2 regions of the Paenibacillus sp. FSL F4-0087 genome follow, and region 1 is predicted to be linked to the other one. Evidence: riboswitches for the same ligand, from Rfam matches in the RefSeq annotation. Region 1 holds a riboswitch; the other holds the start of a gene.
What was found. A riboswitch is a leader RNA that binds a small molecule or an ion and turns the genes downstream of it on or off. The one in region 1 is predicted to bind glycine.

Region 1 (15,007 bases):
ATCGCTGCGATATTATCATCTGTAATGAACAATCTGCCCACCGTGTTAATTAACGCACTCGCGATTCAGGGTGCGCACACCGAAGGTATTGTGCGTGAGGCGCTGGTCTATGCCAATGTGATTGGTTCCGATTTGGGTCCCAAAATGACGCCAATTGGTTCACTTGCCACATTACTGTGGCTGCATGTGCTGTCCCGCAAAGGTGTAAAAATTACTTGGGGATATTATTTCAAGGCAGGCATCATCTTAACCATCCCCACACTATTAATCACCTTGGCCGGATTAGCGTTATGGCTATGGATTCTGGGTTAGTAAAATCGCATTTTACATTCACAATTATGATATGATCTAACTTATTGTAAAAAGCTGCTCTCATACGCTGGTGCTACCTACTAGCTATGAGGCAGCTTTTTTTGTTTCTTCTATAGAAGAAACAAATTCTTTTGCTTCATTAAAGCATGTACACAAAGGCCAGCCTTCTATAGAGCTGGCCTTCTTTTTTTACCTTCCCCCAGGCTGAGGATTAAAATGCCTGAGACACAACCAGCGCTGACACAGCGCAGGGGACGGAACGATTGTGTAAAAGCGAAGCTTATTCTGTGTAAGATTTTAAAACATCGAACGTAGTGGAGAGGACGGAATCGATTCTGAAGAAGCGGGAGCGTTCGCCTTTGTCTCCGAGTTTTAACATTAGACATATCAGATCAAAAAAATTGGAGACAACAGCGATCGGAAGAACGATCCGTACCCGGAACGGCCACTCAGAGTGATTTATTTAAAATTTATTTTAGTAATGTGTAAAATCTTCATGAAAATCTGGACACAATACGGTTTGAAACAACGTCCGTTCCCGGAGCTGCCACTTCAGCGCAATTTGTCCCAGATGTATTTCAATCCACAGTAAACATTTTTAACATTGCGTTTACAAAACATTGATTTTGAGATGACATAACGAAACTACAATGAATAAAGAGTTGATGGTGAACAAAAATAAAAGCCAAATCACCGTCACTAAATTGGGGGAGGAAAACAAAACATGTTTAAAAAGTTGCCGTTCATTTTGATGACCTTAACGTTCGTACTGGTTCTCGCAGCATGCGGATCAAAAAATGACGCTGGTACAGAGGGAAGCAATAATTCCGCAGGAGAAACTGCTACTGAACTTAGCGGTAACATTCTGGCTGTTGGTTCAACAGCACTGCAACCTCTGGTAGAGCAAGCTGGACAAAAATTTATGGCAGTTGATGAATATAAGAACGTAACAGTACAAGTGCAAGGCGGCGGTAGTGGTACTGGTTTGACACAAGTATCTGACGGACAAGCTACAATCGGTAACTCTGACGTATTTGCAGAAGAGAAAATCGATGACGCAGCAAAAGTAAGCGAACTGAAAGATCACCAAGTGGCTGTTGTAGCCATCGCTCCAGTAAGCAACAAAGATGCAGGTGTACAAGATTTGACGAAGCAACAACTGATCGATATTTTCTCTGGTAAAATTACAAACTGGAAAGATGTTGGCGGTGCAGATCAAGCGATCGTTATCGTAAATCGTCCTAGCAGCTCTGGTACTCGTGCAACATTCGAGAACTTTGCTCTGGGAACAAAAGTAGAAGATATCCAAGGTTCCATTCAGGAAGATTCCTCTGGTACAGTTAAAAAGCTCGTAGCTGAAACGCCTGGCGCTATTGGTTACCTGGCTCTGTCCTACCTGGATGACAGCCTGCAAGTTTTGAAATACGAAGGTGTAGAAGCAACGGTTGAGAACGTAGAAGCAGGAACTTATCCGGTATGGGCGTACGAGCACATGTACACTAAAGGTGATCCGGATGCAGCAACAAAAGCATTCCTCGACTACATCCTGAGTGACGAAATTCAACAAAACGACGTGACGGAGCTTGGCTACATCCCGGTATCCGGCATGAAAGTAAAACGTGACGCAGCAGGCACTGTGACTCAATAATCTTTGAACTTGCGCATACAGCGAGAGAGGCGGACCCAGGTCCTGCCTCTTTGCGCGGTTTGCTCTGGATTAATCCCATATTTTGCATGAATTCTACTATAGAAGGATGGTTGTTATGGAACAGACCGAAGGGGGAACGGTAATGAACAACAAGTTGAAACCACGCCGGCCCTTGAGAGAGAAGCATTATTGGGAAGAGTGGACGGGACGGATCTATACGTCGATTTGTGTCGTTTTCCTGATCGTTGTCATGTTTTCCATCGTTTATTTTGTAGCGTCCAAAGGCTTGTCGACCTTTTTCCAGAATGGCGTAAGTTTACGCGAATTTTTATCCGGAAAAACGTGGAACCCAACGGGGGAACCCGCTGCCTACGGAGCGTTGCCGTTCATTACCGGTTCATTCATAACAACATTGCTTGCAGCTCTGATTGCAAGTCCACTTAGCTTGTGTGCAGCGCTCTTCATGACCGAGATTGTACCGGGTAAAGGTAAAAAGATATTGCAACCTGCGATTGAGCTGCTGTCCGGTATTCCTTCCGTTGTATACGGGTTTATCGGTCTCAGTGTGATCGTTCCTTTATTGCGCAGCATGTTTGGCGGAGCCGGCGTCGGGATTGCAGCCGGATGTTTGGTTCTGTCTGTTATGATTTTGCCTACCGTAACAAGCATTATGGCAGATGCGCTGTCTGCACTGCCGAAAGGTCTGCGTGAATCCTCCTACGCATTGGGGGCAACACGCTGGCAAACGATCTACCGTGTCATTATCCCGACCGTTCTTCCAGCTTTGTTGACAGGGATTGTACTCGGTATGGCTCGCGCATTTGGTGAAGCTCTTGCCGTACAGATGGTCATTGGGAATGCACCGCATGTACCGACATCACTGCTCGAATCCGCTTCAACGTTAACGAGTGTAATCACCCTGAGTATGGGTAACACCACCATGGGATCTGTTCATAATAATGCACTGTGGAGTATGGCGCTTGTCCTGCTGGTGATGACCTTTGTCTTCGTCATTCTGGTTCGCCTGCTTGAAAGGAGGAACCGAGTATGAAAATGAAGGCTAAAACGGTAGATAAAGTTGCCACATCCGTTATCGTTGTTCTGGCGCTGTTCATTGTTGTTCTCTTGCTCGGTTTGCTTGGCTTCATTCTGGTACGTGGGATCGGACAGATTAACTGGCACTTCCTGACCAGTGCACCACAGCTGCTCAAAGGTGGAGGCGGTATTGGACCGCAATTATTCAACTCAATATTCCTGCTTGTTCTGACCTTGATTATTACGATTCCGCTCGGATGGGGCGGCGGTATTTATATGGCTGAGTACGCCAAGCCGGGCCGGATCACAAGTTTTATTCGACTCGTTGTCGAAGTGTTATCCTCGTTCCCATCTATCGTTATTGGTTTGTTCGGACTCTTGTTAATTGTTAATACATTTGGTCTTGGATTCTCCTTATTATCGGGTGCCATGGCCTTGGCTATATTCAATCTTCCACTCATGGTGCGGACAACAGAGCAAGCGTTCCGGGCCGTTCCGAAAGAGCAGAAGGAAGCGGGTCTTGCACTCGGGTTGTCCAAATGGAAAATTATTACTTCCATTCTGCTGCCTGTGGCATTGCCAAGCTTGATCACAGGTACGATCCTGGCATCGGGCCGGATCTTCGGTGAAGCAGCAGCCCTAATGTTCACAGCGGGTATGAGTAGTCCACCGCTGGACTTCACGGACTGGAATCCAACGAGTCCAAGGTCGCCGATCAATCCATTGCGTCCGGCAGAGACACTGGCCGTGCATATCTGGAAAGTAAACAGTGAAGGCATTGGCCCGGATTCCAAAGAAGTAGCAGCTGGCGCTTCAGCCGTGCTTGTACTTCTTGTACTGGCGTTCAATCTAAGTGCACGCTGGATCGGTCGGGTGGTTTACCGCCGCATGACAGCTTCGAAATAAGGAGGAACCAACATGGCCATACCTTTTGGTACGGAACAGTTAAGCATATATTATGGGCATTTTCAGGCAGTTAAGCAGATCAGCCTGACTTTTCCCGAAGCCAGTGTAACGGCACTCATTGGACCATCCGGCTGTGGTAAATCCACGTTCCTACGATCGCTCAACCGAATGAACGACGAGATTGCCGGTTCTCGCACGGAGGGACATATCTGGATGGATGGCAATGATCTGAATGAGCCGGGCACAGATGTAATCAAGCTTCGCCAGAAGATCGGCATGGTTTGGCAGAAGCCGAATCCTTTCCACAAGTCTATCTACAACAATATCGCGTTTGGTCCCCGCTACCGCGGTATCAAGAACAAGAAGGCACTAGATGAAATTGTGGAAAAAAGCTTGCGCCGCGCTGCGCTCTGGGACGAAGTGAAGGACAGACTGAATGAATCTGCCCTGGCCCTTTCGGGTGGACAACAGCAGCGGCTCTGTATCGCCCGCGCGTTGTCGGTTGATCCACAGATTTTGCTGCTCGATGAGCCGGCATCTGCGCTTGACCCGGTATCTACGGGTAAGGTGGAGGAGTTGATCTCGGAGCTCAAGAAGGAGCTGCGGATCGTGATTGTTACCCATAATATGCAGCAGGCGGCACGCATCTCGGATTATACGGCTTATTTTTATCTGGGAAGCATGATTGAGCACGGAGATACGGAACATATTTTCACCAACCCGGACAATCGTCTGACTCAAGAATATATTATGGGACGTTTCGGTTAACTGTTAAATTGGATGGAGTATGAGATCGAGATAGATTTATAGAGATAGAAGCAAGCATAACTCCCGGGCGAGGTCGTTCGGGGGTTATGCTTTTTTACATCATTGTACATATGGAATAGTTTGCCAAAATAAAAACAATCATGCTACGATATTTGTAAACACTGCCTTTAATTTGATAAGAGAAGGAGATGTGGATCATAACTACCCATAAGATTTCCCATGACACCATGGCAACTGAAATTATCTCGCATTATTCCATAGAAAAGCCTGCAATTTCCTTTATCCGACATAATGAAAATCTAACGTATCAGATGGTTGATGAATCAACCGGACAGAAGTATCTATTGCGAATACATAAAGCCGCTTTTGCAAGCATGACGGGAATCCAGCATACACGACCTGCACTTGAAGCGGAGATGAATCTACTTCATGAATTACGGGCTACCAGCCCATTGCGAGTGCAGATACCTTTGCGAAATACATCGGATGAGTGGGTCACCGTCTGGTTGGACGAAACAGGAGAAGAGATCTGTTGTACTGTTCTGGAATGGATTGAGGGCAGGGACATCAAACAGGGAGAACGTCTGGCGACAGCGCAAATTCATGATTTGGGTGTACAGTTGCAGATATTGCACCAATATGGACGACGACCAACGGGAGCTCCTGAGCAACAGGTGGGTTCACTGAAGTCTGAAAGCGGGCAGCAGATGAATGACCGTGAACAGCATGCTGATAAGGCGATCATCTCAGAGATGTATACCGATAGCGATAACCCTACCTTGAAGCAAACGGAAGTACGACCAGCCTATGGTTCGATCAAAGAGAATCTGGTCATGCTGGAGCAATTGGAGGAAGGCGTTAGACGTGGCATCTTTACTCCTAAGGATTTCGATCTGATTCGTGAGACGTTTGAGAACATTAACAGACAACTCGAAACGTATCCGCACAATGCCGAGACATGGGGAGTAATTCACGGAGATATTACCCGCGGCAATCTGTTAGTGACGGATCAGGGCATATCTATGATTGATTTTTGTTTATACGGTTATGGCTACTATCTCTTTGATGCCGGAGGTGCGGCTACGATTTTCAATCGGGAGGAACGGGATGTCTTCCTATCGGGTTATACGGAGCAGACAGGACCACTGACGAAGCGTGATATTCGATTAATGGAAGGATTCATGCTGATTTTTACGTTCGGCTATTTTGCATTCCAGATGGAGAATGAGTCCAGGTACGAATGGATGAAAGAGCGAATGCCTCTTATATGCAGCAAATTTTGCAAACCATATGTACAGAACGAGAGTATTTTCTATGAGTTATAATTTGTGATTTCTAGTGGGTGGGTAGCGCTATGAAGAACATTCGTGCAAAGAGAGTTGCATCGAAGGGGCAGTCTGGTGGCTGGAAGCATGCCGGATTGCTACTTAGCGGAGTGGGCATATCCAATCTGGGTGATTTCATATATATTGTGGCGATTAACCTGATGGTATTGAATATGACACAGTCTCCAGCGGCAGTCGCAGGGTTGTGGATTATCTCGCCGATTGCTTCGGTGTGCACTAAGTTTTGGTCAGGTAGCCTGATTGATCGTTATGATCAGCGGCAGTTGATGATTGGTGCCGATATGCTACGGGCGTTGCTGGTGGCGATGCTGCCACTGATGTCCAGTCTATGGATGATGTACGCGGTGATGTTTCTGATCAGCATGTCCTCATCTATATTTGTCCCTTCCTCTCAGGTATACATTACCCGGCTGGTACCTGCTGAACGGCGCAAGCGCTTTAATTCCCTACAAGCTTTGATCAGCTCAGGGGCATTTATTACCGGCCCGGCAGTTGCAGGAGTGATGCTGTTATATTTATCTCCGGCAGCAGCCATTTATGCCAATGCGGTTTCCTTTGCTGCTTCTGCGTTGATTCTAATGTTTCTTCCCAAACTGGGCATTGGAGAACAGAATATAGGGACGGGAAGCAGGCTGACCCCTCGGATGATTGCCCAGGATTGGAGAGCTGTACTGAGCTTCAGCCGAAAGTCGGGCTACGTGGTCGGTATATATGCCCTGTTCCAGATTATTCTGGTGGTCGGCATGTCGCTGGATGCTCAGGAAGTGGTGTTTATCCGTCAGGTGATGAACCTGCCTGAATCGCAGTACGGAGCATTAATGAGTATCACCGGCATCGGTTATTTGGCAGGTTCCATGCTGGTTTGGATGTTCGCCAAACATTTGCCGGTCCGTCACATGATGGGTGGCGGTGTACTTCTGGTTGCGCTTGGTTATTTCCTGTTCGCCCGTTCATTCTCGTTTGAACTGGCGGCTGTTGCCTTTATTCTGCTCGGTCTGTGCTCCGCACTGGCGAGTACCGGCCTGGTTACCTTTTATCAAAATAATATTCCTGTCGATCTGATGGGGCGAATGAGCAGTGTACTTGGACTTGTGTTAAGTGTGTTGCAGGTGGCTTCCATTTTGATTGCAGGGGTAATAGCAGAGCAGTTGTCGCTTCGTATGGTATATACAGTTGTATCTGGGGTCATGCTGTTAGCTGCGTTGGGATTGTGGGTGACGAGCATGTTTCCTTCCCGAAGCAGGTATTACGATGAACCGGCGAAGTCCAAGGCGATGGTGGGGTGACAGGCAGAAATACGGCAATTCTAGTACAGAATAATGGTTGCCTGAATACCCGAACCGTTCAGTAGAACATAACATAAATAGTATTAAACACAGATATTGGCTAATAGAAAATGAAAAATGTATACGCTTTCGAGATGAAACGCATTAACACATTCATGTGATGAAAGTTTACAGTTTGTTCGTTTATCTTGTGTATAAAATGGAAAAAGCAATTATTCGCAAAGAAATCGTTAAGTTTGTTGACACTGATCTTCCGGTCGATTAATCTTAATGAGAAAGTATTAAAAACTTCAATTATCGTTCTGGTACAAAATCAGAATGGTTCCATACAGCGAATGATAGCGAGCGGGAGAGACCTGGGCATGTCGAGTAAAATGGCAGCTGTCGGGCACCGAAGGAGCAAGCTGCTACGCACCCGGCGCAGCGGTTAATCTCTCAGGTAAATGTACCATCGTTGGACGCAACTCTGGAGAGTGCGCGAACTGCGCCACCCAAGGGGTATATGGTCAAGCAGCACGGTGTGCAGGGTGACGTCACCTGTAAATACAGGGATGCATCGATTCGCCGCGCTGCTTATCATGAAACTCTCAGGTATCGAGGACAGAGAGAGGGCCTAGGGCCTTCTTCTGTCCTTTTTTGATGTCATCATTCAGTAATAAAGGAACATTATGGGTGTACGTCTGGATGAAAATGACGATTATAAATGGAGGGTTTGCGATGCGTTTTAAAGACGTTTTTTCAATTATTGGTCCGTCCATGACAGGTCCATCAAGTTCACATACGGCTGGAGCGGCAAGATTGGGGCGAATTGCCCGTCAGTGGCTGGGATGCACGCCTGAACGCGCTCGATTAACTCTATACGGCTCGTTTGCTGATACGTATCAGGGGCATGGTACGGATCTTGCGTTGATCGGTGGCCTGCTTGATTATGTGACTGATGATCCACGTATACCGGATGCAGAACAATATGCAGAGGAAGCGGGTATGGAGGTAGAGTTTTTCACAAGCGGCCTGCCTGCTCCTCATCCGAATACGGTCAAGATTGAACTATGGCACGGAGACCGCCAATGTTCACTAATCGGTGCTTCCATCGGCGGTGGTAGTGTATCGGTGCATGCATTGAATGATTTTCGTGTACAGATCAGCGGAGAGTTCCCCACACTTGTACTTCGCCATTCGGACAAAGCAGGGGTGCTCGCTTCGGTAACCTCCACCATCAGTTCGTCCGGGGTGAACATCGGGTACATGCAAGTGGATCGGAAAGCCCGGGATGGTGAAGCACTGACAGCGATGGAGATGGATGGTGTGCCGAATCCTGAGATGTTGAACCGTCTGCGGTCGCTGGATCATATGCTGGACATTCGCGTGATTGATTTGAAGAGAGGGGTCGAGCCTGATGCGGTTTAAACATCTACATGAACTGAATACCATCTGTACAGCAGAGTCCAAGACCATTGCCGAGCTGATGATCGAAGAGCAGGTTCAGGAGACGAATATCCCGGAAGTGGATGTTGTGCGGCAGATGTCGGATTACTATCAGGTGATGAAGGAAGCTGTACACAAAGGGCTAACAGAAGATACAACATCACGCAGCGGCTTGACTGGCGGAGACGGCAAAAAAATGGCTGAGTACATTCGTAAAGGCGAGACTTGTTCTGGAGATGCCTCTGCACTGGCCATGGCGTATGCCCTTTGTGTATCGGAAGTGAATGCCTCGATGGGCCGGATTGTAGCCACACCGACAGCTGGCTCCTGCGGCATCATTCCGGGTGTATTTATCAGCTCACAGGAGCGTTTTGGCTGGAGTGACGAGCATCTGGTGAACGGTCTGTTCTGTGCGGGAGCGATCGGTTATGTCATTGCCAACAACTCATTTATCTCAGGTGCCGAGGGTGGCTGTCAGGCTGAAGTGGGTTCTGCGATCGGTATGGCCGCTGGAGCCATGGTGGAGCTGCGTGGAGGGACGCCGGAGCAAGTGGTTCATGCAGTTGGCCTCGCGTTAAAAAATACACTAGGGCTCATCTGCGATCCTGTCGCAGGCCTCGTGGAAATCCCTTGCATCGTCCGTAACGGACTGGGTGCCGTAACTGCGCTGGCTGCGGCCGACATGGCGCTGGCCGGGGTACGAAGTGCCATTCCTTCTGACGAAGTCATTGATGTCATGCTGGAAGTGGGCAGTGCGATGCCGAGCAGGCACCGTGAAACGGCCCAAGGTGGGCTTGCCCAAACACCGACAGGACGGAAAATGATGGAGAAGCTTGCTAAACCAAAGGCGAAGCGTGCGGAGCCTGAGACTGAAGCTGAGTCTCCTGCTGAAAATGAGCCAGAAGCCAAGGCATAACAACTATGCACGAACATGAACGAGCTTGAAATGAATTTAACTCGTGGAGCCTGGTTCATGAATGGTCATCTGCTCCCATCATGATAAAAAAGCCGGTACGAATTCTTCCTGCTGAAGAAGCGTATCGGCTTTTTTGCTTATTAGGTTAGCCTGTAATTACTGGTTGGCCTTTTTTTGTGGTCGTTTTACGATGGGGAGCCAGGAGAACGTGGCCGCTTGGGGGGACCTCGTTACAAGAGGCTGTTCTCACGCGACCTCCAAAAGATCATTTTTGAGTTGGAAGGGTTTCGACCTGTAAAACAAGCGCCGTGTGTAGCTGAAATTAAGAAGTTTAGCGATGCGAAACAACTCGTGGCATTTGCAGGCCATGACCTTTAGTTCAGGAAAGTATACAGCGACAAGCGCACGAATACAAAACGAGGCTCGAAGAGGCTCGGACGTTCTCTGTACTTGGCTGAGCAATGCGAGATGAGTAAAAATGTATACTTAATCCCCACTGCTTCGTCAGCTCGTGGATTGAGGTCTTCCTGTGATTGGCGGCGAAGTACAAACGAGGTGAATCCAGAGATGCCCGGATGCTCGATTGACTCTTCTATCTTTTTGCGATGGGGTTAATGATCTTGGCTCCCGAACCGGCCCTTTAGCAATTGATGAGTTTATTTCTCGACATATCTCAAGCGAAAACAAAAAGAACAAAACGTTTATTTTTTATAACTAAACGAATGGACTCTGGCTTACCCAATATAGGTTTGATGTGATCGGATATGTGAAAGTTGAGTTATAAAAATTTTTATATAATTCCATTTGTTGCTATGGTATTATTATGTTGAAACATACAAAAAAAGGAGGATTTTTTATGAAAAGTATCAAGTTGGCTGCAAATTTTCTTCTTACTTCTGTTCTTGCTTTTAGTTTATCTGTACCAGCCCTTGCCCAACAAAGTGAAATAGAAAACATTGATGTGTCTAAAGGGGTATTCTTGCCAATTAACACATTCAACGATCTTTATGGTAAACCAACGAGCCATACAGATGATATCCCAATTGTTGGAGGAGATGCGAGCATTCAAATCCAAAGTATTAAGCTTACTGGAAGCGAATTATCACTTTCTGCGACAGTAAATTACAATAACCAAACTAAAGCACTTGATGCTACTGGTGAACTTTACAACAGCTATAAGCAACAAGATTCTATTAACAGTGTTGTCGGTGACCTTAAAGATAGTAACGGTAATTTTGACATTAAATTGTTTGATGTTTATAATGACACATTTAAAGATAAGATGATCGTAGATCAGTCTCTTCAAAACAAACCTCATTTGAAAGCGTATTTAATAGATCATCAGGAAAATATCCTACTATTTGAGATCCCTCTCCCTGATGATTTAGAATATATTTCTGTTAATAATATTGAAGAGATTGATACAAATAAGGACTTTTTTTGGTTTACTGGTGTAATTACCCCATATGAACAAAAAGAAATTCCGACGGATGAAAAAATTAAAGCTGAACTTGGTGTATCTTCTATTGGCCTAAAAGCAGTTGGGAGTTTTTCGGATTGGACACATAGTACAACCTATTATAAATCTTTCTATATTGGTAGCGATTATATTCAAGCCTATTCCTTACCTTATGGCTCATGGAAAGCTTTGGATGTAAAAAATCAATCTACATGGACAAACAGCTTTAAAATTGCGGAGCATGTGACTGTGAATGGAACAACCAATAGAAGTGTTGACAGCCCGTTTAAATATCGTAATGTGAAATTAAGTACGGGGGTTGGAGCTAAGTCTACCATAATAACCGCTTATATTGATGGTAAACTTTCTGGAGCAAGCAATGGATCTAGTTTAGCAATGAAAATTGCAGAAAAAGCATGGTCAACAGCTTTACCTGTAGCACCTTCAATTAGCGATATCAAGGGATGGGTAGATGCAATCATTGATGCCGGTACAAGTAAAACTATAACGCTAGGCAGCTCAAACATTAAGCTTAGTACATCACCTACAGTAGTTGAAAGTGCTAATTCAGGCAGTAATGAATTGTTCAAGTATACAGATGTAAACGGGACTAATACTGGGCATCATCTAGATCTTCAAACTGTTGTTCAATACGAGAGTAGCTCTGGAACATCGGCTACAGCAAACGGACTTTTAAAAATTAAATGGGATGTTTATTATGCAAGTGCTTTACTAGATTCGAATCAAAAGGAAGTCTCGTTCCAATATAGTGTCTCCAAATAACCCCCCTGAAGCGAGCGGCGACTGATGTCGCCGCTTGTCTTTACTCAAACTACCTAAAGAGATAGAGGGCTCAAATATGCTAAAAAAAAATTATGGTAGAATAGTTTTTGTTTGTTTAATAATAGCACTGCTTATCCTTTGTATATCGCAATACCATACTAAAGAAATATATAAATCAGCACTTACAAGTAAGCTTATAGCTGACATTTCGGAGCTGCGGAGTGCAATATCATCAAATGACAATGTATATGGGGAGATTCTGCGCTCAGGAAAAGTCTCAAAAAGTCAAGCTAACTATCTTATGGGAAATAACGATGAAATAAGGAGGATCGTTGGAGATTACTCTGCCTTAGCTGTTCATCTTGGGAAGATGAAGGAAGGGTTTCAATACGTGGACACACCACAAAATGCCCTGAAACTTACACTTTATTTTAAGGATCTACAAGATGCAGGTAAGGAAGATTTTCTTGATCCTAACTCGAAAGTTATAATTGAGAAGGCACTAGATTTGAATTCAAAATGGAGTGGTACAATTTCTAGTAGACAGATAACTAGTATCGCCGATGATTCATGGATTAAATTACTTGTTGACTTTGAAAAAGATACTCATATTTTTCTTGAAGAAAATAAAATTGAAAACATCGAGGAATTTTGGCTTAAGAGAAGAGAGATAAAATAAATGAATTTTCAGTAATCAATTGAATACTAAATTAATGAGTTGATGTAGTTGCGAACGATTCAAATTCGCTATTATCAGGTTAGCCAGTGAGTACTGGTTGGCCTTTTTTTTTGGTCATTTTTCGATGGGGGAGCCGGGAGAACATCGTTGCTTGGGGGTATGAACCTGTAACAGGCATCTATGTGCAGGAGAAGCTGAGCAGTAAAGACCCACTAGGGCAAGTGTTTCCGGGGTATGAAGAGGTATTTTAGAACGTGTTTTTGGTAAGGTCATTAACGGTACTGGCCAGTTGTTCAGAGAGAGATTCCAAGCAATGGGAGATTGAAAAAGTCGGAAAACTGGAGGAAGTGCTGGATGACTGGGGAGTAGCAAGACTTAAAGCCATGCGTTGCTTGGTGTGGTCACGTTATTGCTGACGATGCTCGGCAACTAAACTAGTTGGAAAAGCAAATGAAGGACATTGCGGTAGACTTGGACGAAGCCGGACTTATGAAAAGCATCCGGGAATTGGAGCGAAACTGGCGACAGCGATTGTAGCTGAAATGGGTGATGTGAAGCAGTTTAGCGATGCGAAGCAACAACTCGTGGCGTTTGCAGGCCTTGACCTTAGGACTTCTAGTGTTTACAGCGATAAGCACACGAACAACGAAACGGGGCTAGAAGAGGCTTAGACGTTCTCTGTACTTGGCTGTACAATATGTAATGAGAAAACAAGCTGTTCATTACATTTTGATCATCTTGCCAAAGGAGCAGCCCTACCAAACATAAACCATATTTAACTATAACCTCCACGGCAATGGAGGTTATTCGTGTTGGTCGGAAAAAGTGTAACAAGAAAAGAGAATTTATCAACCTGAATTGCTGACAAGTATTAGCTGGTTTTTTGCTGTTCCTACAAAGAAAAATAAAAAGCTATTGACGTTTATATATCGATTAGATATATTATTTATTGTTATATATCAATACGATATATATGACCGAGAATAAGTTATACAACTTAAGGAGATGGATAACATGAAAAGTGTTTTTCAAACGAGTCTTCTGTTTTTGAAAAATGGAGCTACAGTGGTCGGGTTAATTACAGCCGTACTGTTCCAGGTTTTTTTTAATACCATTTGGCTTAGTGGGTATGATCAGGTCAATGCACGGATGAACCAGCTTGCAGTGACCATCGTTAATGAAGATGGGATTGCGGCTGATCCTGTGGCAAAGTCTCTTGCAGAGGGCCTTCATTTCGCGATCAAGCCTTCGGCAACTATGGAAGAAGCCAGACAGATGTTGACGGATCGGGATGTATACATGATTATCGAGATTCCATCCGGTTTCATGCAGCAGGCGGGAGACTTGTCGAGTCCGGTAGCTGTAAAGTATGTGATGAATGAATCCAATGTGGCTACCGTAAAAAGTGTGATGCAAACCGTATCCGCACAAGTCACAGCGACGTTGAACCGTGAAGTACAGCAAAACAGCATTCGGGGAGTGCTAAATCAATCAGGTATGGCTGCCGATCAGGCGAATACGATGGCAGTGGGGTTATCTTCCCGGGTGGAGGCAGAAGTGGAACGGCTGAATCCAGTTAACAATTTTGCTTTTTCCAGGGTGCCAATGTTGATTGTGACAGCTACGTTTACAGGTGCAATGCTGCTTGGCATGAATCTGCAAAAGGTTTCTGGTGAACTCAGTAGCAGGGCAGGAAAATGGGAACGCTTTTGGGCGCGCAATATCATCAATGTTGGTGCTGCATTTATCGTATCGCTCGTTGGAGCAGGGATGATGCATGTTATGGGTGTATCATCAGCAGATGGCTGGTGGATATTTTGGCTATTTCAGTTGTTGATTACTTTATCTTTTCTATTCGTGGCGCAATTGAGCTTGCTGCTGCTTGGAAATGCTGGAGCATGGTTAAACAGTGCCTTGTTGCCTCTGCTGATGTTGTCATCAGGAGCAACCATTCCGCGCGATGTCATGCCTGACTTCTATCAACAGATCGGTCATTATCTGCCGGCAACCTACGCGGTGGAGGGCATGATGAATCTGGTGCTTGGCGGAGATGGGATTAGTCATGATGTTCTGCTTCTCGTAGTGATTGGAGCGGCGACGTTGGTTCTGGGAGCGGTGTGCACGTGGATCAAACGCTCAGGTCCTGCACAATCCGGCATACCTTTGGAGTCCAAGTCTGCTGCGACACCTGTCCCTCTGACTGGAAACCTGCCTTCACCTGATCGTGGATAACATGGATAAAGATAAGCATCCTTTTGCCGGATTAGCCAATCCGTGAACGTCTGATGATGTTGAACGTATAAGGGAGGATGTGATACGTTAAGAGCAATTGGAAAGGAGCGGTACACCGATGAACACGCAGCATGTCATCCTCGGAATACTGCACAATCAGCCATGTTCCGGATATGAGATCAAGCAGTACTTTGAACAATATTTTTCATTTT
Region 2 (15,007 bases), 2.0 Mb from region 1:
TTGCGTTCTTCGGGAATATATTCGCTTTAACCGAAATTCCATTTTATATCCAAGGAGAGATCAAGCATGAATGAAAAAACGTTAACCAGTCTGGGTTATCCCCAAATTCAAAAAAACGTTGCAGCCTGTGCCCTATCTTATTTGGGCAAACGTTATGCAAGAGACATGAAGCCAATGGTGGACGCTTCTCTAATTCAAATGCGTCTGGAAGAGACCGCTGAAGCGGCAGCTTTGATTCGTAACGGCGCCAGTGTGCCCATTCCATCACTGGATGGCATGGAGACCATTATGGATCTGCTAGGTACCGGTTATTTATTTACGGAACGTGATTTCAGCCATCTCGCCCAATTTCTTCGCAGCTGCGCACAGCTTATGAAATACATGGAGGGCAAATCCGAAGTGGCCCCTACAGTTAGTCGCTACGCTTCATCCATGATATGGATGGAATCCCTGCTGAGTGAGATTGAACGCTGTATCCATAGTGGACGCATTCAGGATCAGGCGAGCAAGGAACTGATACGTATTCGCAAAAAAATGATAGTCAATGAGGAACGCATGAAGCGAAAGCTTGATTCTCTAATAAGCAAACACCGCTCCATCATGCAGGAAAATGTGATTAGTCAACGTGGTGGAAGAACAGTGCTGCCCATTAAGAAAGAATTCCGCAAACACGTTAAAGGCAGTGTGCTGGATGAATCGGGAAGTGGCCAAACCGTATATATTGAGCCTGCTGAATTAGTAGGTCTGCAAATGGAGTTGGCTTCACTGCAAGCCGAGGAATCACGGGAGGAGATGAAAATCCTCGGTGACTTAACCTCCCTTGCTGAGTCTTATAATCGTGAAATCGCACTAAACACGGAAACGGTAGGAATTCTGGATTTCCTGTTCGCCAAAGCGAAATATGCGGCGACCATGGACGGACGGACTGTGCGCGTCAATGCCAATGGACGGGTTCGGCTTCATCATGCCCGCCATCCGTTTATGGGTGCATCCATGGTTCCGCTTAATTTTGCAATTGGTCAGACGTATTCCTCACTAATCATTACAGGGCCGAATACGGGTGGCAAAACGGTTGCACTCAAAACACTGGGTCTGCTTACCTTGATGATGCAATCCGGTCTGCTTGTGCCTGTCGATGAAGATGGCGAGATGGCCGTATATCATGAAATTGCTGTGGATATCGGCGATGGACAGAGCCTGGAGCAAGCACTCAGTACCTTTTCTGCACATATTCGCAACATGATTGGCATCCTGGAGCAAGCCGATTCATCGACACTTGTGCTTATTGACGAGATGGCCTCCGGTACCGATCCCGGTGAGGGAGTGGGACTCTCGATCGCCATGCTGGAGGAGCTACACAGCCGTGGAGCTACCGTTATCGCGACAACCCATTTTGGGGAAATCAAACATTTTGCAGCAGCCACGCCTGGATTTGAGAATGCACGAATGGAATTTGATACGGTCTCTCTTCAACCTCTTTATCGATTGCGGATCGGAGAAGCCGGTGACAGCTATGCCTATTCCATTGCACTGAAATTGGGTATGCCACAGCGTATTATTGAGCGCTCCAAGCTCATTTCAGATCAGGGTGTCTCGCAAATAAACAGCACGGTTGAACAAAAACAATGGAATGAAGCAAGGAACAAGACGAAACCTGTCAGCCCGTCCGTACAAACTGAAACAAAAAAGCAATCAGCTGATCGGCCTGAAACATTAGAACCCACTTCCCCAGCCAAAGCATTCCGAAAAGGGGATCGCGTCTATGCAGCTTATCTGAACCAGTCAGGCATCGTATGTGATGTGGAGGACAGTCGCGGAAATATCGGAGTCATGCTGCGCGGACGTAAAGTCAAAATTCATAAGAAACGTCTAACTCTGCACATCTCCGCAGATGAACTATATCCGGGTGACTATGACCTCGACATTGTGCTGGAGACCAAAGAGAACCGCAAGAAACGCAAACTGATGAGTCGCAAGCATGTGGAAGGACTGAAGATTGAATTGCCCCCTGAAGAATAACCGGAAATTTTATATAATGGGTTTAGTTGCTATACTTTAATAAACCTATCGATCGTTCGTGGTTAGAAATTCATCGGGGAAGGAAGACTCGTATGTCTGTTGAGCAAGATTCAAACAAAGTCACTCCAGAAGTTCTTGTATGTCCTTTGTGTGGGGAGGCCAATGGCTGCTCCTATGCCGCTGGTCGTCCTCATTCAGAATGCTGGTGTAACCGGGCTGTGTTCCCAGAAGGGGTATTTGACCCCATTCCGGCAGAACAGCGCAGGAAGTCCTGCATCTGCGAGGCATGTCTGGATACGTATAAAAAGAAGACAGAGCAAAATAAAGAGCCCCACAGTTAACCCTGTGAGGCTCTTCTTCTATCGATATGATTTTGTATTGAAATACAGACCATTACTTCTGCAGTTGTTGATAATGCGCTACAGCCTGCTTCAGTACAGGGTGACTCTCATCCATGGACGTATACTGGCTGAGTGCTGCTTCAATCCCTTTTTGCTGGATCGTAGTCTGGAGTTCTACCGCTTCCGGGTCTTCGGAAATGTCAAACTTGCAGGCAGCGGCCATGCCCATTGCCAGATGTGTTGTCTCCGTTCCATACTCGTAAGCCTGGAGAGCCGGGCGAACTAGACGGTCATTCGGGGACAGTTTCCGCAGTGGAGAACGTCCTACACGAGTTACCTCATCCGTCAGATGTGGGTTAACGAACCGTTCCAATATTTTGGCAATGTACATCTGATGATCGTCGGCATTGAATCCAAAACGCTTCACCAAAACTGCTCCGGTTTCCTGCAAGGCACCATATACGATGGATTTGACTTTTTCATCGGCGATAGCCTTCTGAATTGTATCAAACCCGTTCACATATCCAATATAAGCGGCAATACAGTGTCCGGTATTTACGGTAAACAGCTTCCGTTCGATATAAGGCTCCAGATCATCCACATACATTACACCCTCAACCGGTTTGAACGCAGGAGCCATTTGTGAACGGTCTACAACCCATTCATAGAAAGGCTCTACCTGTACATGCAATGGATCTTCATGATGCTGAATCGGCACAATCCGGTCCACGGCAGAGTCTGGGAAATACACATACTGATCCGCAAGCAGGCGAGTCCGCTCATCAAGCAGACCATATACATGTTCTTTCAGCTGAGTGCTGGCTCCAATAGCGTTTTCACAAGCAATGATGTGAAGCGGCTGGAAGACATCACCTGTTCCCAGCCTGGAAGTAAGTCCTTTGGCAATACCGGGAGCAATATGTTTCAGGATGTTCACACCCACTGCGGTTGTGATCAGTTCAGCTTCTGCAACGTTCTGAGCAACGGTATCCAGATTGGTTCCATCGATCGCACTCACACCGGTAACTGTCTCCAGGTCCTTGGCTTCGTTAGCCAGTTCAACCGTGTATTCTCCACGCTGCTCTAGAGCCTTAACCAGCTCCTGGTTAACGTCCGAGAAAACGACATTGTAGCCTGCACGGGACAGAATCAAACCGATAAAGCCACGTCCAATATTACCTGCTCCAAAGTGAAGGGCCTTCATAGTTCCATTTCACTTTCCAAAATAGTGATGACTTCTTCAGCAGTTTGAGCATGACGCAAAGCTTCCATGTTCTCTTCCTCGGCGCAGATGACTGCGATGCTGGTCAGGATCTCCATATGTTCTCCGCCCTGAGCAGCGATACCAATTACCATATACGCTTTCTCTTCCCCAAAATCAACACCTTGCGGGAACTGAATGACCGATATACCTGTGGACAGGATAAATGATTTGGATTCCTTCGTGCCGTGTGGAATCGCAAGTCCGTTGCCAACATACGTGGAGACAATCTCTTCACGCTCCAGCATTTTGTCAATGTATTCAGCGGTGATATGTCCCGCGTCTTTCAAAATTTGACCTGCCATACGAATCGCTTCGTATTTATCCTGAGCCGTTGCATTCATGATGACTTTATCTTTAGTTAACACACTCATGTTTGAATACCTCCAATTTCTGTTTTGCTGCGGTAAAATCCCGCAAGTTCTTGGGACAAGTAATGAATAAGATCATCCCGGTTGCCTTTTTCAAGTAATGTGATCATTTCTTCCTGCAACAATAGTGCACTGATCTCACTCAGTACTTCCAAACTTTCCTTCGATAACTGTCTGGGTCCTAGCATCAAGAGCACATGGCTGACACCTGTCGGGTCTTCCGGCGTGCGCAGAAGCGGCTCTGTCAACTGGAACAGCGTGATTGAAGGACTGTGAATGCCATCACTGCGTGTATGAAACAAAGCGAGGGAAGTCCCAGGAATTTTCTGGCTTCCAACCGCTTCACGCTCCTCCAGCAGCCTGGCAATCTCTTCAGGATTATTTAACACACCAGATTGATGTAAAACGCTGCACATGGCATAGGCCGTGTCAAAAAATCCAATCTTCTGATTATCCAGCGGGAACACCTGAAACTTGCCGATAATCTGTACGATTTCAATCAGGGTCGCTTCCAGTCCAACCGGATCGGAAATTCGTCCTGTTGTCATTGAATCTGCTTCAGGGGGGGGACTATGTTCCCGCTGAAGCGTCGTTGTCCTGATGAAGTGCCTTAAACGTTCACTTTCTTCTGCCGTCAGCAGTGGGCTCACCTTGTAGTATTGATGTTTATCCATTGGCAGATCCACAGTAGAGAGAACCAGATCATATTCCGTCTTTGGTATACGCGCGGCTTCATACCAGGACACACTGTCCACAATCCGAATCTCGGGAATTTCCTTGGACAGTCGGCTCGATAACATCCGTGAAGATCCGATCCCACTCGTACAAACGACGACAGCCCTGATTTCACGTTTCAGCACCCGCAGTCGTTCAATGGAAGCACCGAAGTGCATCACCAAAAATCCGATCTCTTCATCCGGAACATCCGTATTGGGCCAAGCCTCACGCACTGCTTGCTTTACATCCTCAAAGAGTGATTCATAATCCTTGCGGATCTGTTGAAGCAGCGGATTACGGATGAGCTGCCGTTCATCCATTCGTTCCAGTACTGGCTCCATATGGGCAATCAGACCTTCACGGAGCAGACGATCCTCATGGAACGAATAATGAGTTTTCTGCTGCATCCGATCTGTGAGGGAACGAACCATGTCAAGCAAGACCAGATCGTCTACGGGCAGCAGACGTGAGGAATGAATCGATTGCTCGATTTCAATCAGCAGCCTGTGAAAATAAGCCTGCTCCTCGCCCACAAACTCCAGCCCAAGCTGGGCAGATAGAACACCGCACAAACGGGAAGCTAAATATTCCGGCACCTTCTGCTCAACATGTAGAGGCATTCCAACGTCTTTTTTGTCTTGTTGAGTGCTCCGACCTATGCCAAAACCTTTGCGAATCCGCACAACGGATACAGACAATTGGATCAGCAGCTTCATGTATTGACGCTCCGGTATATTTTCCAACCACTCAATATCCGGCTGCCATAACGCGTTTTCGACCGTAAGTACATCCTCATGCCCTATCATTTCCAGAAGCTTGCTGCTTACTTTGGAAACTCCCTGCTCCGCCTGTCTACCGAACAAATCGGATTCATCCAGATATTCAAGAGCGAGCGCGGAAATAGCCATGCGATGAGCCAACTCACTTCCATTGATCTTGACCCCATATCCACGTCTGCGAACCAACTTCAATCCTGCCAGCTGAATGCGTGGCTCCAGATCGTCCAGATCATTGCTTGCCGTAGATACGGTTACTTTCAGATCTGAGGCCAATGCAAGCAGCTTCACAGGCTCGGATTCATCCAGCAAAATACAAAGCATGAAGAGTTTACGCTCTTCGGGCGTAAACTCCACATATTCGTTAAGCTCAAGTTGTTGACGCAATACGGCCAAATCATCGGAACCGGGATCAATTCGAACCCCGGTTCCCGATTTTTTTTCCAATCTCATGCCAAGGGGCTCAAGCCATTGTTCAATCATCTGCAACTCTCGATGTACGGTACGAGTGCTTACTTTGACCGCAACAGCTATATCGCCAGCAGTTACTTCATGAGGATGCTCCAGCAGGAACTCCACGATCTCACGCTGTCTCCTTGTAATATTACTCATCAGGAGTCGGATTTGAGGCGCTCCACCAGTGCCTCATATTCAGGACTCTTCAGGAAGTTGTCGATGGAAATATGCTCTGCATTTGGAGCCACGGATTTGGCCCGGTCTGTCAATGTTTTCTGTGTGATGACGATGTCGGCATCTTGTGGAATCTCACTGATCGCCGTGTTGGTTACAGCGACATCCACACCGGCTGCCTTCATTTTCTTCCGGAGAATCGAGGCACCCATGGCACTCGAACCCATACCTGCATCACAGGAGAATACAATTTTATTGATATCCGTTTTTACTGCCGAAGAAGCAATATCGGCTGCACGGTCAGCTTCACGATTGTCTTTATCAACGGTGAGGTTGCCCGTTTTGCCCTGATTTTTCATATCTTTCATACGGTTGGACGCACTGTCCAGATCTTCTTCATCGTTCTTCTGTTTACCCGTTTTGAGCAGTATGGATGCTACGAGGAACGAGATGATCGCAGCTACAGCTACCCCTGCAAACATGCCAAGGTATCCACCCTTAGGTGTTAACAACGAGTAGGCAATGATACTTCCCGGTGACGGTGCTGATACCAAACCAGCTCCGGTTAGCATAAAGGTCAATGTACCCGCTACACCACCAGCCATCGCAGCCAGAATCAGTATCGGTCTCATCAGAATGTAAGGGAAATAAATCTCGTGAATCCCGCCAAAGAAATGGATGATTACAGCACCTGGAGCGGAAGATTTGGCTGATCCGCGACCGAAGAAACAGTATGCCAGCAAAATACCAAGTCCAGGTCCTGGATTGGATTCGAGCATGAATAATACGGATTGACCCAATTCTCTTGCTTGATCCGTAGCAATTGGTGTCAGAATACCATGGTTGATCGCATTGTTCAGGAATAATACTTTTCCTGGCTCAATGATCAGATTGACCAGCGGGAGAAGACCAGCATTCATCAAAGCTTCTACCCCAGCTGATAACACCTTGCTAATCGCTTCAACGAAAGGCCCGATGCCTTTAAGGGCTAGAAGGGCCAAAATCCCACCAATAATACCAGCGGAGAAGTTGTTAACCAGCATCTCAAACCCTGATTTGATTTTGCCATCGACAGCCTTGTCAAACTTCTTAATGACCCAGGCTCCCAACGGTCCGGCTATCATGGCGCCAAGAAACATTGGAATATCACTGCCGACAATAACCCCGATGGTCATGATCGCACCGACTACACCACCACGTTGGCCGTGTACCATGGTACCGCCTGTGTAACCGATAAGCAAAGGCAGCAAATATTTGATCATTGGATCAACCAATAATGCAAAATCTGCGTTAGGGAACCATCCTTTTGGAATGAACAATGCCGTAATCAGACCCCAGGCGATAAAAGCACCCATGTTCGGCATAACCATACCACTTAGGAAACGTCCAAACTTCTGAACGCCAACCCGTATTCCTCCGCTTGTTTCGGACTTTGCGTCCACTGAACTCATACTGAAAACCTCCTCAACATATTAAACCTTGATTCCACTGAATTTTGACAACGATGATCCAGACGAACGAAGGTACAAATCTGCAATAAATCTTAATTTACAACCATATCGTAAATGAAAACGGTATCTTCTACAACGAAATGAAAACCTACTTCCGTCATGAACGTTGATGACAAGATTTAAATTTAAAGGATTGTTCCATATTTAAACCCGTATATTGATCGAAACCTGTTATTCCTTTCATGTATCATACCCACGAATTGCCCCATTTTAATGACAAATGAAATTGTAAATTTATTCTATTTAAATGAGCTGTTCCTACCTCATTTAGAAATGATGATGAAACATGTTAAATTGATATTTATTTCATCTAATTAGTCTAATTCATCGAGTAACAACGAAAAAGCGCAATGACCTCATCCAGTTTCAGATGAGGCAATTGCGCCTAAGTATTCTCCGAATAAGCAATATCACCATTCGGATCTATAATCATCGATTCATTTTATTACCTTAAAAGAACTTTTGCATCAAGCTAAAACTCTCTATCCAATCGGAGAATTGTACCTTAATATTATTCCGTATGTTTACGATACGCATCCGCGTTCATCAACGTGGAAAGTGCTGCTGTCAGATCGCCCTCAACACGAATCTCGATCATCCAGCCTTCCTCATATGGAGAGTTGTTAACCAGCTCCGGGGAATCCTGCAATGCATCATTCACAGCAATAATCGTTCCACTGACAGGAGAAAACAAATCCGAAACGGTTTTGACGGATTCAATCGTTCCAATGCCGTCTTCCGCTTTTACATCCGATTCCAGGTCAGGCAATTCCACAAACACAATGTCACCCAGCTGATGCTGCGCGAACTCGGTAATACCAATACGTACGGTATCCTCCCCTACGGTCTGCACCCATTCGTGCTCTTCACTGTACAGGAAATCACTTTTCAATTCGCTCATCGATATCCGCCTCGCTTTTCATTAATGAGTGCATGCGTTTCTTTGACCTTAACCTTTTTCCCAGAACATAGCGTATGATATTTTCGATTCAAATGTCAAGATACCTCACAATTTATTTGTTTTTCTTCCTTATATACCTGTAACTCAAATGCACTCTCCCTACATATAATGGTGAATATTAGAAAAGTAAGCGCACTCTTTATAAATAGACGAACGTTATGGAACAAATTAAAAATATCATTCGGTTTTTTTATTCATTTCTATGATATCGTTCTTGACATCAATAGTCGATTCAGGCTTTAATGAGAGTAGTAAATGTGTTTAATTGGTCTATGCAATACCCGCGGATGAATGTAAAGGGAGAGATTACCCTTGACACCCGAATCAGGGTGTACATGCGGTAACGCCGAAGGAGTAAACCACCGACAAGCGGAGGTGAATCTCTCAGGCAAAAGGACTTTTACGGGACGCAACTCTGGAGAGCATCTAATCGCCCTGTGTGGGCGTTATGATCACCCAAGGGGAAACCTGCTGCATCATGCGGCGGGGTAACTCTCAGGTACCAAGGACAGAGCCTAAGAATACAGCGTGCTTCTGGCATGCCGATTCTTTGGCCTGTCCTTTTCCTTTTTCCCAAAAAAACGAAAACAGGTTATAGAGCGGCGCTGCCTATCGCGTCCTTACCTTACTTTTATAAAAAAATATGATGCCAGATTCATTGATCCATGGTTATACACTCGGCCGGTTGACGGCCCATGACGAGGTGATTGGATGTCCGATTTGCTTAGAACCCCACTCTTTCCACTCTATCAGCAATATGAAGGCGTACGATGCATTGATTTTGGTGGCTGGGAGCTCCCGGTACAATTCAGCGGAATTCAGAAAGAGCATGAAGCGGTGCGAGAACGTGCTGGATTATTTGATGTATCCCACATGGGCGAATTCACCGTACAAGGTGAACACGCAGAAGCTTTTTTACAGCACATGACCACTAATAATGTAACAACACTCGTTACCGGTCAGGCCCAATATACGTTAATGTGTTATCCGGATGGTGGCGTGGTTGATGATCTGCTGATTTATAAACTGAAAGACCAGCATTATATGCTGGTGGTTAACGCCTCCAACATCGATAAGGACTGGGCATGGCTGCAACAGCACATGATGCCTGGCGTAACGATGACCAATGATTCGGATCAAACAGCGCTGCTTGCTCTTCAAGGTCCGCTGGCAGTAGATATTCTCAGAACGGTGACAGACACGGATGTGTCTTCGATTGAGCCTTTCCGCTTTGTGGCAAATGCGAAGGTATGCGGCGTTACATTGCTGTTATCCCGTACCGGATATACGGGTGAAGATGGCTTTGAGCTCTACGTTCCTGCGGAACAAGCCGCTGCGGTCTGGAACGGATTGATGCAAGCGGGAGAAGTTCACGGACTTGTTCCGACAGGACTGGGTGCTCGGGATACGCTGCGCTTTGAAGCCAAGCTGCCCCTGTATGGACAGGAATTGTCTGCAACTATCTCACCGCTGGAGGCTGGCGTTGGCATGTTTGTGAAGTTAAATGCAGGACCGTTTATCGGACATGAAGCCTTGTTGCAGCAAAAAAATGATGGACCTGCCCGCAAGCTAGTCGGGATCGAAGTACTGGAGCGCGGCATTCCTCGCCCTCATTATCCCATTTACGCCGAAGGTGTGCAGATTGGTGAAGTGACCACAGGGACTCAGTCGCCTACGTTGAAACGTAATCTGGGGCTGGCCTTGATCGACAGCAAATATGCTGCACTGGGTACCCCGCTGGAGATTGAGATTCGTGGCAAGAAACTAAAAGCCGAGGTCGTGAAGACCCCTTTTCATAAACGGACACGTGCGCCAAAGACACCTACTCAAGGAGCTGATCAAGCATGAGCAAGCATCGCTACATTCCCATGACCGAGCAGGATCAGAGTGCCATGTTGGCAACCATCGGCGTGGAAACGATTGAAGATCTGTTCCATGACATTCCACAGGAGATTCGCTATCAGGGTGAACTGCCTGTTTCCTCCAAACTCGATGAATATGCACTGACACGTCATATGTCGAAGCAAGCGGCAGCGAATGCCAACTTCGAGACACACGCCAGTTTCCTGGGTGCAGGTATTTATGATCACCACGTACCTTCCGTCATTAATCATGTCATCTCCCGTTCCGAGTTCTATACCGCCTATACACCTTATCAACCCGAGATCAGCCAAGGAGAATTGCAGGCGATTTTCGAGTTTCAATCCTACATCTGTGAGTTGACAGGTATGGCTGTAGCCAATGCCAGTATGTACGATGGTGCGACTGCATTTGCGGAAGCAGGCAATCTGGCCGCAGCGGCAACCCGCCGCAAACAACTGATTGTGTCACGCACCGTGCACCCTGAATCCCGTCAGGTATTGCAAGCTTATGCTCACGGCCTCAATCTGGAGATTGTTGAGATTGGATATCAAAATGGTGTAACAGACTGGGATGCCCTGCAAGCCGCCGTGTCCAATGACACCGCAGCCGTCATGATCCAGAGCCCGAACTTCTTCGGCGCCGTGGAAAATGTAAAACAGGCCGCAGACCTTGCCCATACGCACAAGAGCCTGCTCGTGGTCAGTGCCAACCCGCTATCGCTGGGTCTGCTGGAAGCCCCAGGCAAGCTGGGTGCTGACATCGTCGTTGGCGACGCGCAGCCCCTTGGCATCGCCGCTTCACTCGGCGGCCCAACATGCGGATACTTCGCGGTATCCCAGGCTCATATGCGCCGAATTCCTGGCCGCATTGTAGGCCAGACAACGGACCGCAACGGCAAGCGTGGTTTTGTACTCACGCTGCAAGCACGGGAACAGCATATTCGCCGGGAAAAGGCGACGTCCAACATCTGTTCCAACCAGGCGTTACTCGCGCTGAGCGCCTCTGTATATATGTCCATTATGGGTAAACAAGGCATGATCGACGTCGCTGATTTGAATTTGCAAAAGAGCCATTATGCCCTTAACACGTTTACCGCAATTCCAGGCGTCTCTCTTACGTTTACCGCTCCTACGTTCAATGAGTTTGTTATTCAACTGCCTGAAGGAACAAATGTGGAAGCACTGCAACTGAAATTGCTCGATGCAGGTTTCATTGGCGGCTATGAACTTGGCCGTGATTATCCTGAGCTCGCTGGACATATGCTGATTGCGGTTACTGAACGACGCAGCAAGGAAGAGATTGACGAATTCGCACGTGTATTGGAGGGATCGCTGTGACTCAGGAAACGACAACAAAGACAACGACGACATCAGCACAAGGACAATCGGAAACGGTAACCTCTATCTCCACTTCGGGCCAACCTGAAACTAACACAACAGTTACTGCTCAAGCTGCCTCTCCAGCACCGGAGCAATCGTTGATTTTTGAACTCAGCAGTCCGGGTCGGGTCGCTTATTCCTTGCCTGAATGCGACGTTCCCCGTCAAGCTGTGGATTCCCTGATTCCCCGGGAAATGCTTCGGTCGGAAGCAGCAGCATTGCCTGAGGTTTTTGAAGTTGACGTCATTCGCCATTACACTGCCCTGTCTCGTCGTAATTTCGGGGTAGATAACGGATTCTATCCGCTGGGCTCTTGTACGATGAAATATAACCCGAAGATTAATGAGGATGTGGCCCGTTACAACGGATTCGCCAAAATTCATCCCTATCAGCATGAATTCAGCATTCAAGGTGCACTTGAGCTGCTCTACACGTTGCAAAATGATCTTGCCGGACTAACCGGTATGGATGCCGTTACGCTGCAACCGGCCGCTGGTGCACATGGCGAATGGACCGGGCTCATGATGATCCGTGCCTACCACGAAGGTCGTGGTGAACAGCGCACAAAAGTTATCGTACCGGACTCTTCTCACGGGACCAACCCGGCAAGTGCAACCGTAGCAGGTTTCGAAACGGTAACGATCCCTTCCCGCGCAGACGGGCTGGTGGATCTGGACGCACTTCGCGCAGCTGTTGGCTCGGACACCGCAGCGCTCATGCTGACCAACCCGAACACACTCGGACTCTTTGAAAAAGACATTCAGGAAATTGCCTCCATTGTGCACCAGGCAGGTGGCCTGCTGTACTACGATGGAGCCAACTCCAATGCCATTATGGGCATCACTCGACCTGGCGATATGGGCTTTGACGTGGTGCATCTGAATTTGCATAAAACGATGAGTACTCCGCACGGCGGAGGTGGACCTGGTGCCGGCCCGGTTGGCGTGAAGAGCCGCTTGATTCCATTTCTGCCAAAACCGATGGTCATCAAGAATGATGAGGGCATATATGCGTTGGATCGCGAAGGTGATCAATCCATTGGCCGGGTCAAAGCTTACTATGGTAACTTCGGAATTCTGGTCCGCGCCTATGCCTACATTCGTACTTATGGACCTGAAGGCTTACGACGGGTATCTGAATGTGCGGTGCTCAACGCCAACTACATGATGGCTCGTCTCGCACCTTACTACGAGATTCCGTATCCAGGCGTTTGCAAACATGAATTCGTTATGTCTGGTCGGGGGTTGAAGCAGTATGGTGTACGTACACTGGATGTTGCCAAACGATTGCTTGATTTTGGGTATCACCCGCCAACTGTGTACTTCCCGCTGAACGTTGAGGAGTGCATCATGATCGAACCAACGGAAACCGAGAGTAAAGAAACACTTGATGGGTTCATCGATACGATGATTCGCATTGCCAAGGAGGCAGAAGAGACACCTGAATTAGTACTCAATGCCCCTTATGGCACACCGGTTACCCGTCTGGATGAAACAACAGCTGCCCGTAAACCTGTATTGAACTGTGCTTGCAGTTAAAAGCTAACCTAATAAACTTGTATTTGATACCTGCAACGACATCCGAACTATGTTATGTCCCAGGACTGGCACGATACGATCATTACAATATTCTGTCGTTGATAATCAGTAATAAATGCCAAAAACAGCCGCATTTTGCTTTCTGCGCGGCTGTTTTTCTTATTGCTTATTAACCTGTCAGCTTTATTTTATCTTCCCGGTTTAGGGCTTCCAATTGGCCCGTTCCTTCTTGCCCAATCGCGGACAGGTATAACAATAGGAGCGGCCTTGTCGTAAATATTGCAGGCAACAGACATTTTTGATCGCAAGTCTCTTCGAAGGCTCCAGCGGATGATCAATCATCCGCACCCTGACATGAAGCGGATTCTTGGGCAGACCAAAAACATCAGCTTCCAGACCATTTTGCACCACCTGTTCATCAGCGGCAAATTGACGCAAGAGAGCCTCCTCGTCTTGATACGTATTATGGATATTCTCCCTGTAGTTTTGCAGAGCCGTTGGCAACTGCCCCCACAACATGCTTACATGCAACCCGGAAGCTTTGGACAAACACTCCATAAGGGGACGTGCAGTCTGACTGTAAAAACGTCTTAATTCTGCTTCAAGCCAGACCGTTCTTTCCTCCGAATCCTTCGGAGCGAGAATGACATTCATTTTCTCAAGTTGAAAAGCAATTCGTGTATATCCGGTTTCCTTCATCAAATGTATACTCAGATTGGCTAGCGAGAAATTCGGAGCTGCATCATGGACGGATAAGGTATATTGCAGCGCAGCTGCCACATCACCGAACCAACTGGTGAAGTAGGCTGCGGCAACCGCTAGATCCTGTCCCTCGATTAACTGTTGATAGGCGGACAAAAAGCTTCTCATTGCCTCCGGATCAACAATAGATTCTCCACATAGCGATGCCACGGGTACACCATTCAGTTCCTGTACAAGATTAAAGTGCTTGCCCAGTTCCTCACAAATCCGGTCATTCATCATTCGCCGAACAAACGATTCAGGTCATCCAGCATGGAAGTAGCCGCATTGGGTCCATACCCGCCAAACCACGAATCTGAAGCCACCTGGAATACCTGATTATTTTTAACAGCCTTCATGTTTTTCCAAATCCCCAAGGTCTGCAGATTGTTATAGATTTCTTCATTATCATTAATAAGGATAATATAATCCGGATCGATTTCTGGCAGCTTTTCATTAGACAACACTTCATAGCGACTTTCAGCGCTTGTCACTGGGAAAACAGCCGGTCTGGAGAAACCGAAATCATCATAAAGCCACTTGTAGTCCATGTCTCCGTAATACCGAATATCATTTCTTATCCGCAATACCATCAGTGTCTTACCCTCTGCTTTGGCGTGAACCTTCTGGATCGCCTCAGCTTTATGCGTTTCATAGGTATTTATCACTTCTTCTGCCTTTTCGTTCAGACCAAAGGCCGCCGCGGTAGCTCGAAATGCCGTCTGCCAATCTGGTGCCACATATCCATTCTCAAGCATGGCCGTTGGAGCAATTTTGGCATAATTCTCGAATTGCTCTTTGCTGTTCGTATCTGTCACAATCAGATCTGGTCCAAGAGAGAGCATTTTCTCTGCACTGACCTTACCTTGATCACCGATGATAGCCACATCACTCAAGAA

Region 2: linked by a shared signal. The riboswitch ahead of gcvT (glycine cleavage system aminomethyltransferase GcvT) and the one ahead of sdaAB (L-serine ammonia-lyase, iron-sulfur-dependent subunit beta) in region 1 are both predicted to bind glycine.

Annotation. Positions count from the first base shown of each region.
Region 1 is NZ_JBBODJ010000001.1:2,294,794-2,309,800, reverse strand. Features, by position in the region: gene MHB84_RS10745 (arsenic transporter) at 1-312, shown strand, start outside; gene MHB84_RS10740 (phosphate ABC transporter substrate-binding protein) at 1,037-1,960, shown strand; gene pstC (phosphate ABC transporter permease subunit PstC) at 2,103-3,011, shown strand; gene pstA (phosphate ABC transporter permease PstA) at 3,014-3,901, shown strand; gene pstB (phosphate ABC transporter ATP-binding protein PstB) at 3,914-4,669, shown strand; gene MHB84_RS10720 (phosphotransferase enzyme family protein) at 4,897-5,994, shown strand; gene MHB84_RS10715 (MFS transporter) at 6,024-7,301, shown strand; glycine riboswitch at 7,638-7,761, shown strand; glycine riboswitch at 7,766-7,907, shown strand; gene sdaAB (L-serine ammonia-lyase, iron-sulfur-dependent subunit beta) at 8,019-8,708, shown strand; gene sdaAA (L-serine ammonia-lyase, iron-sulfur-dependent, subunit alpha) at 8,698-9,642, shown strand; gene MHB84_RS10700 (hypothetical protein) at 10,499-11,884, shown strand; gene MHB84_RS10695 (hypothetical protein) at 11,919-12,563, shown strand; gene MHB84_RS10690 (hypothetical protein) at 12,674-12,814, shown strand; gene MHB84_RS10685 (hypothetical protein) at 12,818-12,979, shown strand; gene MHB84_RS31380 (hypothetical protein) at 13,106-13,234, shown strand; gene MHB84_RS10680 (YhgE/Pip domain-containing protein) at 13,578-14,795, shown strand; gene MHB84_RS10675 (PadR family transcriptional regulator) at 14,914-15,007, shown strand, end outside.
Region 2 is NZ_JBBODJ010000001.1:4,288,589-4,303,595, reverse strand. Features, by position in the region: gene MHB84_RS19815 (endonuclease MutS2) at 67-2,019, shown strand; gene MHB84_RS19810 (cysteine-rich CWC family protein) at 2,112-2,360, shown strand; gene MHB84_RS19805 (mannitol-1-phosphate 5-dehydrogenase) at 2,413-3,564, opposite strand; gene MHB84_RS19800 (PTS sugar transporter subunit IIA) at 3,561-3,995, opposite strand; gene MHB84_RS19795 (BglG family transcription antiterminator) at 3,992-6,097, opposite strand; gene MHB84_RS19790 (PTS mannitol transporter subunit IICB) at 6,097-7,566, opposite strand; gene gcvH (glycine cleavage system protein GcvH) at 8,138-8,527, opposite strand; glycine riboswitch at 8,875-8,997, shown strand; glycine riboswitch at 9,001-9,101, shown strand; gene gcvT (glycine cleavage system aminomethyltransferase GcvT) at 9,299-10,435, shown strand; gene gcvPA (aminomethyl-transferring glycine dehydrogenase subunit GcvPA) at 10,432-11,787, shown strand; gene gcvPB (aminomethyl-transferring glycine dehydrogenase subunit GcvPB) at 11,928-13,367, shown strand; gene MHB84_RS19765 (hypothetical protein) at 13,569-14,348, opposite strand; gene MHB84_RS19760 (ABC transporter substrate-binding protein) at 14,348-15,007, opposite strand, start outside.